DNA from 2 places in the Afipia carboxidovorans OM5 genome. Region 1 is predicted to be linked to the other one. Evidence: predicted binding sites of a transcription regulator. Region 1 holds the regulator's gene; the other holds the start of a gene.
What was found. The regulator LexA, encoded in region 1, represses DNA repair genes until DNA is damaged. The targets are predictions, from matches to a motif close to TGTTCNNNNTGTGTTCNG.
Positions count from the first base shown of each region.

Region 2: the regulator LexA is predicted to act here: its motif matches at 2,437-2,454, upstream of recA (recombinase RecA).

Region 1 is NC_015684.1:1,870,971-1,875,720, reverse strand. Features, by position in the region: gene trpC (indole-3-glycerol phosphate synthase TrpC) at 1-41, shown strand, start outside; gene moaC (cyclic pyranopterin monophosphate synthase MoaC) at 46-534, shown strand; gene OCA5_RS08730 (molybdopterin molybdotransferase MoeA) at 551-1,759, shown strand; gene OCA5_RS08725 (hypothetical protein) at 1,786-2,082, opposite strand; gene lexA (transcriptional repressor LexA) at 2,453-3,151, shown strand; gene OCA5_RS08715 (DUF2155 domain-containing protein) at 3,445-4,338, opposite strand; gene OCA5_RS08710 (NADH:ubiquinone oxidoreductase subunit NDUFA12) at 4,456-4,750, opposite strand, start outside.
Region 2 is NC_015684.1:2,712,013-2,716,762, forward strand. Features, by position in the region: gene gcvP (aminomethyl-transferring glycine dehydrogenase) at 1-878, shown strand, start outside; gene recA (recombinase RecA) at 1,244-2,326, opposite strand; gene OCA5_RS12885 (YnfA family protein) at 2,980-3,312, shown strand; gene crcB (fluoride efflux transporter CrcB) at 3,339-3,722, opposite strand; fluoride riboswitch at 3,957-4,018, opposite strand; gene OCA5_RS12895 (Flp family type IVb pilin) at 4,062-4,223, opposite strand; gene OCA5_RS12900 (Spy/CpxP family protein refolding chaperone) at 4,435-4,750, opposite strand, start outside.

The sequences.
Region 1 (4,750 bases):
TTACATCCGCCACCCGCACCCTGCTTGCGAAGGCCTCATGACGCGATGACCGATAACCCCACCCTCACCCATATCGACGCCAAGGGCGAAGCGCATATGGTCGATGTGTCGGCGAAGGATGCCACCGAGCGCGTCGCAGTCGCGGAGGGGTTTGTGATCATGAGCACGGCGACGCTCGATCTCATTGTCCAGGGCAATGCCAAGAAGGGCGACGTGCTCGGCACCGCGCGCGTGGCCGGCATCATGGCAGCGAAGCGCACCTCCGACCTCATTCCGCTCTGTCATCCGCTCGCACTGTCCAAGGTCACGCTCGACATCGTGCCCGACGACAAGCTGCCCGGCTGCCGCGTCGAGGCAAGCGTCAAGGTGAAAGGCCCAACGGGTGTCGAGATGGAAGCACTCACCGCGGTCTCCGTCGCCTGCCTCACCATCTACGACATGATCAAAGCGGTCGAACGTGGCGTCCACATCGAAGGCATCCGCCTTCTGGAAAAGCGCGGCGGCAAATCCGGCCACTACAAACATGAAAAATAAGAACGGACGCCCTGCCATGTCGCTGATGTCGGTCGCCGATGCGCTGAACTCCATTCTCGACGGCGTCACACCCCTTCCTGAAGAAGACGTTTCCCTCGACGACGCGCTCCACCGCACGCTCTCACGCGACCTCGCCGCCCTCCGCACCCAGCCGCCCGCACCGATGTCGGCGATGGACGGCTACGCGGTCCGCACCACCGACGCCGCGAAGGGCGCGCGCCTCACCGTGATCGGCGAGAGCGCGGCCGGTCGGCCGTTCGAGGGGCCCGCGATCGGTCCGAACGAGGCGGTTCGCATCTTCACCGGCGGCGTCGTTCCCGCAGGGGCCGACACCATCGTCATTCAGGAGGACGTCGAGCGCGAACACAATTTTATCACATTAGCTGAAGCCGCTCCGAAGCCCCGCCACATCCGCGAAGCCGGCCTCGATTTTCGTGAAGGCGACGTGATGTTGCGGCGTGGCACCCTCCTCTCTGATCGCGACCTCTCGCTTGCAGCCTCGATGAACCATCCGACACTGCCGGTGCATCGCAAGCCGAAGATCGCCATTCTCGCGACCGGCGATGAACTGGTGATGCCGGGCTCGCAGACGGGACCGGGCCAGATTATTTATTCGAATGCCTATGCGATCCAGGCGTTGATGCGCAGCACCGGCGCGGAGACGATCTCGCTCGGCATCGCGCACGATACAATGGAAGACACCTGCGCCGCGATCCGCCGCGCGAAGGAGATGGGAGCCGACCTCCTCATCACCAGCGGCGGCGCTTCCGTCGGCGATCACGACATGGTCAAGCCCGCGCTCGAAGCCGAAGGCACCGACATCAAGTTCTGGAAGATCGCACTGCGCCCCGGCAAGCCGATGATGCACGGCCGCTGCGGATCGATGCGCGTGATCGGCCTGCCCGGCAATCCGTCATCGTCTTACGTGTGCTCGTTCGTGTTCGCGGTGCCGCTGATCCGCGCGATGCTCGGCCGCGCACAGGTCAACCACTGCATCGAGACCGCAATTCTCGGCCACGCTCTTCCTCCGAACGATCATCGGCAGGAATATCTGCGGGCGCGCGTTCTCAACGACAACGGCGTCGCGATTGCGACTACCGTCAATCTTCAGGACAGTTCGCTGCTCGGCAATCTCTCCGCGGCGGATGTTCTGCTGGTCCGCCCTCCGCTCGCACCGGCCGCGCAGGCAGGCGAGCGCTGTGACGTGATCCGTCTGCCGGCGTAACGCGCCGCGCGGCATCGCACGCGCCGTCAGGCGCGTCCGGCGATCTGCATATTCGAAAGATTGGCAACCGGCCTGCGACGCGCAGACGCTTCCATCTCCGCCTGCAGCATCTCGAGATCCGACGGCAACGGCACCCAACCGCACGGACACTCCTGCGCCTGATGCGCGCTCGACGTTTGACGATAGATTGCACCGAGGGCCGATGCCATCATCCGCATCACCACCATCGGCGGCAGCGCGGAGTTGTCGAGCATCCGGCAGAACGTCACCATCAGGTTGTGATCGACCTCGACCTGCGTGGGCTCCTCGTTGTGATAGTCCATCGGCAATCTCCTCCCGGCACGCAGTGTGTTGCGCGCAAGACCTAGGATGATGTGCCGCGCGGCTCAATCGCAGAAAGCCAGACTGGAATTAGAAGACGTTCAATCCGGCGCGGAATAGCTCGTGATCCAGTTCGCAACTGGCCGGCCCCGCCTCAGCACGATGGAACGATGCAAAGGCCCGTTCGGCATGAATTTGTAAAATTGGGCCGATTAGATTCATAAGAATTTAACTATTGCGGAACATGTATGGAACATATAGTGTATGTTCATGATTTGTTTCGAGTGAGTCTAGCACCCTGCAAGAACATCGGCAGGTGCCGCGACGACCGGGTTGAAGGCCCGGCAGATCAAGAATTGAGGGCTGGGCCGGATGCTGACACGCAAACAATACGAACTGCTGCGCTTCATCAACGAGCGCCTCAAGGAAAGCGGGATTCCCCCCTCCTTCGACGAGATGAAGGATGCGCTCGACCTGCGCTCGAAGTCCGGCATTCATCGCCTTATCACCGCGCTTGAGGAGCGTGGCTTCATCCGCCGGCTCGCCAATCGCGCCCGCGCCATCGAAGTCATCAAGTTGCCCGAGCCCGCACTTGGCAGCGGCGGCCGTCGCGGCTTCACCCCAAGCGTGATCGAAGGCAACCTCGGCAAGGCGCGCGGCCCGGCGAGCTTTGATGAAAGCGGCGAACAGCCCGTTGCCGTGCCGGTGATGGGTCGCATCGCAGCCGGCACGCCGATCGAGGCGTTGCAGACCCGCAGCCATACCATCAGCGTGCCGCCCGACATGCTCGGCGCCGGCGAGCACTACGCGCTCGAAGTGCGCGGCGATTCGATGGTCGAGGCCGGCATTCTCGACGGCGACATGGCGCTGATCCAGCGCAGCGAGAACGCCGACACCGGCGACATCGTCGTTGCGCTGATCGACGAGGAGGAAGCGACGCTGAAGCGCTTCCGCCGTCGCGGTGCTTCCATTGCGCTCGAGCCCGCCAACACCGCCTACGAAGTCCGTATCCTGCCGCCGAACCGCGTGCGGATTCAGGGCAAGCTCATCGGACTGTACCGCAAGTACTGAGCCAAGACTTGAGGCGACATCACAACGCCTGAGAATGCGGTCGGCGCGCGAATGCCCGACTGTGAATTGTCATTGTGAGAAGTGTAAGCGACGAAGCAATCCAACTCTCTCTGCACGCTCATAGTTGAGTTGCAGGGTAACTGTTGGATGCGGCGAGCGGGCGCGGATCAAATCCACGCGCAACGATGGTCGCGCACCTCAAGTAAAAAAAAATCGCAATCTATGGCGAGCTCTCGCGCACTGGCACGAGCGCGTTGCGGTCAGCGGCGGCACGAAATCAACGATGGCTTAGATCAGCGATAGCCGCCGAAAGGTGGCGGCGGCGCGGGCTGGCGCGGCTGCTGGGCCGGCTGCGGCCGTGCCTGACGCCGCTGCTGTGTTTGCTGCGGCGGCGGTGCGGGCTTCACCGGCTCGTTCTGCGCGGTAACGGGCTGCTCAGGTGATTTGCAGTCGATCAGCCACACGTCATAGATCGGATGCTCCACCGCGTGGAGGCCCGGGCTTGCCGCAAACATCCAGCCGGAGAAAATCCGCTTCACTTCATTCTGCAGCGTGATCTCGTCGACCTCGACAAAGGCGTCGGTGTTGGCGGCTTCCGTCGCGGGGCGCGTGTAGCACGCATCCGTCTTCACCCGCAGCGCACCGAACTGCACGGTCTCGCCGATATCCTGATCGAAGGTGATGATGCGGCCGGTGATCTTGTCGAGGCCGGAGAACACCGCCTTCTTGTTCGGGATCTTGATCGCGGGTGGCTCGGTGACGATTTCATCGCCGGGCTGCAGCGTCGCCGGAGACTGCTGCGGATTGCCGGCCGGCGGCTTCTGTCCCGGCAGCGCGTTGCCGGGCGGCGGATTGACCGCAACGTTGGGAGGCTGCTGCTGCGGTGCTGTCGCACTGCCAGGCGGCGGCGCCAGCGGTTGGGACTGCACCGCTCCGGGGCGTGGCGCACCCTGCCCCGGCGGCAGCGGACGCGCAGCCTGCGGCGCAGGCAATAGGCGACCCTGCGGAATTTCCGGGACTTCCTCTTCGTCGGGATCTTGCGTGGGATCGCCATGCGACAGGCCCGCAGGCGGACGCAGCGGCTGATCGGAAAAGATGTTGCCGATCTGCGCGCGTGCCGGCGGCAAGGCAAACAGCGAGGCCGCGATCAGTGTCGCAAACGAAATCGTGGCGGCGGTTCGAAGCATTGCACGCTCTGCTCGGGCGATTCGGGCTCGCGACATTCGGCGGACACCCGCGGCGCGAGGCCATCGGTTAACACGGGCATTGCGGCAGCGAAAGGGCGGGCGCGTCGCCCGCCTCGTTCAGCTTCCCGGTGTCCAGGCCTGATAGTCACCGGTTGCCTTGGGACGCTGGCCGCTCCCAAGCGTCGAGCCTGCAGGGCGATAAGCTGCCGGCGTACCGGTCAGGTTCGGGCGATGCGGCTTCTGCCAGTCCCGCGGCGTGTAGTGCTCTTCGGTCGGCGGCACATCCGCGGTGTGATGCAGCCAGCCGTGCCAGTCGGGCGAAACCTTGGTTGATTCGGTGTAGCCGTTATAGAGCACCCAGCGCCGCTCGATCCCGAGCGTCGGATCGATCTTCCCGCCACGCGTCCGGTAA
Region 2 (4,750 bases), 840 kb from region 1:
AGATCTGCGACATCGTCCACGCCCATGGCGGGCAGGTCTATCTCGACGGCGCCAACCTCAATGCGCAGGTCGGCCTCGCGCGCCCCGGCGATTATGGCGCCGACGTGAGCCACCTGAACCTCCACAAGACTTTCTGCATCCCGCATGGCGGCGGCGGCCCCGGCATGGGGCCGATCGGCGTCAAGAAACACCTCGCGCCGTTCCTGCCGCTGGTGAACGGCGAAGACATCGGGGCAGTGAGCGCAGCGCCTTACGGCTCGGCCTCGATCCTTGTGATTTCCTATCTCTACATCCTGATGATGGGCGCGAAGGGACTGCGTCACGCCACTGAAGCTGCGATCCTCAATGCCAACTACATCGCGAAGCGTCTCGATGCACATTTCCCGGTGCTCTACCGCAATCATAACGGCCGCGTCGCGCACGAATGCATCGTCGATCCACGCCCGCTGAAGACAACTTGCGGCGTCACCGTGGACGACATCGCCAAGCGGCTGATCGACTATGGCTTCCACGCGCCAACCATGAGCTTCCCGGTCCCCGGCACGCTGATGATCGAACCAACCGAATCCGAGTCGAAGGCCGAGATCGATCGCTTCTGTGACGCGATGATCGCTATCCGGCGCGAGATCGCGCAGGTCGAAGCCGGCGAATTCCCGATCGAAGCATCGCCTCTGCGTTACGCGCCGCACACCGTGCACGACATCGCCGACGACAACTGGCAGCGGCCTTATGTGCGTGCACAGGGCTGCTTCCCCGATGATCGCTCCCGACAGGACAAATACTGGTCGCCGGTCGGCCGCGTCGACAATGTCTATGGCGACCGCAACCTTGTCTGCTCCTGCCCGCCAGTCAGCACTTACGCACAGGCGGCGGAGTAAGCACTCCTCACTGGCGTCATGCCCGACTTTATGCCGGGCATCCACGTCTTTCTTTCAAGTGTGGCCAAGACGTAGATGGCCGGGACATAGGCGAGCGGAAGCGACGCCGTTCTTCGAACGGCTATGCCCGGTCATGAAAGCTTTGGGAGTTACAATATTCAAAAAACAAAACGGGCCCTGAGGATGTCGGCAACTCAACATCCGCAGCGCCCGCCTTGCCTTCCGAAGGGCGATATTGCCGGAGCAAGGATTCCCGTCTTGCCCGCACCGCCCCAAAAACCTGAGATTCCTCGAGAGGCTCTCAAGTCCCGAAATAAATTCTGTCATGCGAGCCGCGATGCGCGCGCCCCGCACGCGAAGGACGATCAGTCCTCCGCCTCTTCGCCGTCCTCGCTCTCCTTCGGACCGGCAAGAATCTGCTCGGCGATCAGACCGGAGTTCTGCCGGATTGCGGCCTCAATCTTCGCCACCATGTCCGGATTGTCGCGCAGGAAGGACTTTGCGTTCTCACGGCCCTGGCCGAGGCGCTGGCTGTCATAGGAGAACCAGGCGCCGGACTTCTCGACGATGCCGGCCTTGACGCCGAGGTCAAGGATCTCGCCCATCTTGGAGACGCCCTCGCCGTACATGATGTCGAACTCGACCTGCTTGAAAGGCGGCGCGAGCTTGTTCTTCACCACCTTGACGCGGGTGGAGTTGCCGATCACCTCATCGCGCTCCTTGATCGCGCCGGTGCGGCGGATATCGAGGCGGACGGAGGCATAGAATTTTAGGGCGTTGCCGCCGGTCGTGGTTTCGGGCGAGCCATACATCACACCGATCTTCATGCGGATCTGGTTGATGAAGATCACCATGGTGTTCGATTTGTTGATCGAGGCGGTGAGCTTGCGCAGCGCCTGGCTCATCAGGCGCGCCTGCAGGCCCGGCAGCGAATCGCCCATCTCGCCTTCGAGTTCGGCGCGCGGCACCAGGGCAGCAACCGAATCGACGATCAGCACGTCCACCGCGCCGGAGCGCACCAGCGTATCAGCGATCTCGAGCGCCTGCTCGCCATGGTCGGGCTGGGAAATCAGGAGGTCATCGACATTGACGCCAAGCTTGCGGGCATAGACCGGGTCCAGCGCGTGCTCGGCGTCGATGAAGGCGCAGGTGCCGCCTTTCTTTTGCGCTTCGGCCACCGCGTGCAGCGCGAGCGTGGTCTTGCCGGAGGATTCGGGGCCGTAAATCTCGACGATGCGTCCCTTCGGCAGGCCGCCGACGCCGAGTGCAATGTCGAGCCCGAGGGAGCCGGAGGATATCACCTCGATATCCATCGAGCGGTCGTTCTTGCCGAGCCGCATCACGGAGCCTTTGCCGAACTGGCGCTCGATTTGCGACAGCGCGGCCGTCAGGGCCTTGGTCTTGTCCATCGACGTTCCTTCAACGATACGCAGGGCGGCTGGGGCCATGGGTTCACTCCTTATGTACGGGATTCGCCGGCCGGACAAAGGCTTCCCTGAAGCGGCGGACCGGAATCGCTGAAAACATCCGATGGAGTGAATGTACCCTATTTGTTCCTTGTTCGCAATATGTTCTTTTTGGCTTGGCGGCACTGAGCGGTTTAACTCTCAGGTGGCTTCCCTGGCGCAGCCATAAAGGGCTTTCGGTCGATGCATTAACAAATGTGGCAGAGCTTTCTGCCTTGCCGGCACATACTCCAGCATCACCGCACGACCCGTGGCATCTATCGGTGATGAGATCGCCGGTTGCGCTCCCGTCCAATTCAAACGGAGGGAGCACCAATGATGCGTCCTTACAATTCACCCGATCCAGTCGAAAAAACCTTCATCACGGTGGGTATGGTTGCAGCCGCCGTATTCGTTATGACGGTCGCCTATAGCTTCTTCTTCCTGCGATGACGCCGATGACGACATCGCGGACAGAAAGTGATCCGCGCGAGAATCGAAGCCCGCGCAAATTGAGAACTGGCCGCCTTCTCGTCGGCGTCATGGTCTTCGATATCGTTCAAATCGCGCGTCAACTGTGCCTTTGAACAGCTCTTGTCGATCCCAACCACCCGCAACCCTGTATTATCCTGCCAGAATCGGACGAGGGGACTCCCGTGACATCGCTGGCGGCATTTGTCGGTGCGGCGCTGATGGAGATCGGCGGCTGCTTTGCGTTCTGGGCCTGGCTACGACTCGGCCAGTCGCCGCTGTGGCTCATCCCGGGCATGGCCGCGCTGGCGCTGTTCGCCTACCTCCTCACGCTGGTCGATAGTCCGCTCGCCGGCCGGGCCTATGCCGCCTATGGCGGCATCTACATCGCCAGCGCGCTCGTGTGGGGATGGGCGATGGAAGGCCACCGGCCGGATCGCTGGGACGTTGCAGGCGCCACCATCTGCCTCATCGGCATGGCAGTGATCCTGTTCGGTCCAAGGCCCGCTGCTCTGTAGAACCGCTACAAGCGCGCCCTACCCGCTCACGCCATCGTCCGCACGACATGCATCGCGCCAATGAGCGCGCCGACCGACAGCACCACCGAGCCGACCATATAGGCGGCGGTGGCGACAAGCTCGCCCCGCTCGATCAGATAGAACGAATCGAGCGAGAAGGTGGAGAATGTGGTGTAGCCGCCGCAAATCCCGACCGTGAGAAATATCCGCGCCGCCTGCGGCAGATTCCATCGTGTCGCGAACAGGCCGGCCAGCACGCCCATCAGAAACGAGCCGGTGATATTGATGATCAGCGTGCCCCATGGGAAGTCCGTGCCAAACAGCTTGCCCGCGCCGATGCCGACCAGATAGCGCGCCACCGAGCCGAGTGCGCCGCCGACCGCGACCGCCAGAATAAAACTCACATTCACGTCCGTTTCCTCATCGCTCATTCGGCCGTGCCAGAAGCACGCCGAACATCATCCATCATCGCCGAACCCGTATCCGCAGCACGCGGATACGCAACGATCGTTAGGCCCGGCCAAGCCGACGCCCGGAGTGCGATGGCAGCGAATGAGGAAGCCTCGAGCGAGGTACCCAGCCTTTGTCATGCACCCATCCCGGATGCATCGCTGGGGGAGGACAAGCCCTACCCGACGCGAAAGCGTCCGGTAGGAGTCATCAGCCTTGCGGCGGTTATCGGGGGAACTCCATCCCCATCAACAATGTCTGAAAACTAGCGGCCGCAGCCGGCCAACGCAAGCGAGCGGCTATTGCACGCTGGTGCGGATCATCTCGTACTTTCCGTTCAACGCCGAGCCGAGATTGTTGACCGCGACGATGATGACGACCGCGATCCCTGCCGCGATCATGGCATACTCGATCGAGGTGGCGCCGGACTGATCCCGAAGGAAGCGTTTGAGCGTTTTCATGGCGAGGCAGCCTACCGGCGACCCCTCAAGGCCCGGTAAACAGAACCGGACAATTTTACCAGATTATTGAGAAAATCCGGCGGCGGGAGCAAGCGTGGCCTGCCCGCGATGCGATATAACGGCCATGCCTCCAAAGGGCCCTCGCCTAAGTAGCTGCTCAGGAAACTATCGTTCCCCGAGAAGCCCGGCAGCCACACCGTCCCCCGCCGACTCAGCGCACGACGGTGATGATGTGGCGAAGCACATTCTCCATGCCGCCGGGAAGACCGTGGTGAGTACGGCGGCTATGGCGGCGGCTCTTGCGTGCGGCGGGCTTCTCCTCCGGCTCCGCCTCTGCCTCGTTCAGCTCCGCGCTGCGGGCGGGACCAATCGCCTCGAACTGCGCCTTCTGCTCGTCGCTCAGCGTGCCGTAGAAATCGTTGAGCGCCGCGTGAACCGATTTCACCGCGCCGAGCAACGCATCGAGCCGCTGGCCCGCCGCCGCAAGCCGCGCGGGCGGGGTCAGCGCCGCGGACGGCTGACAGGTC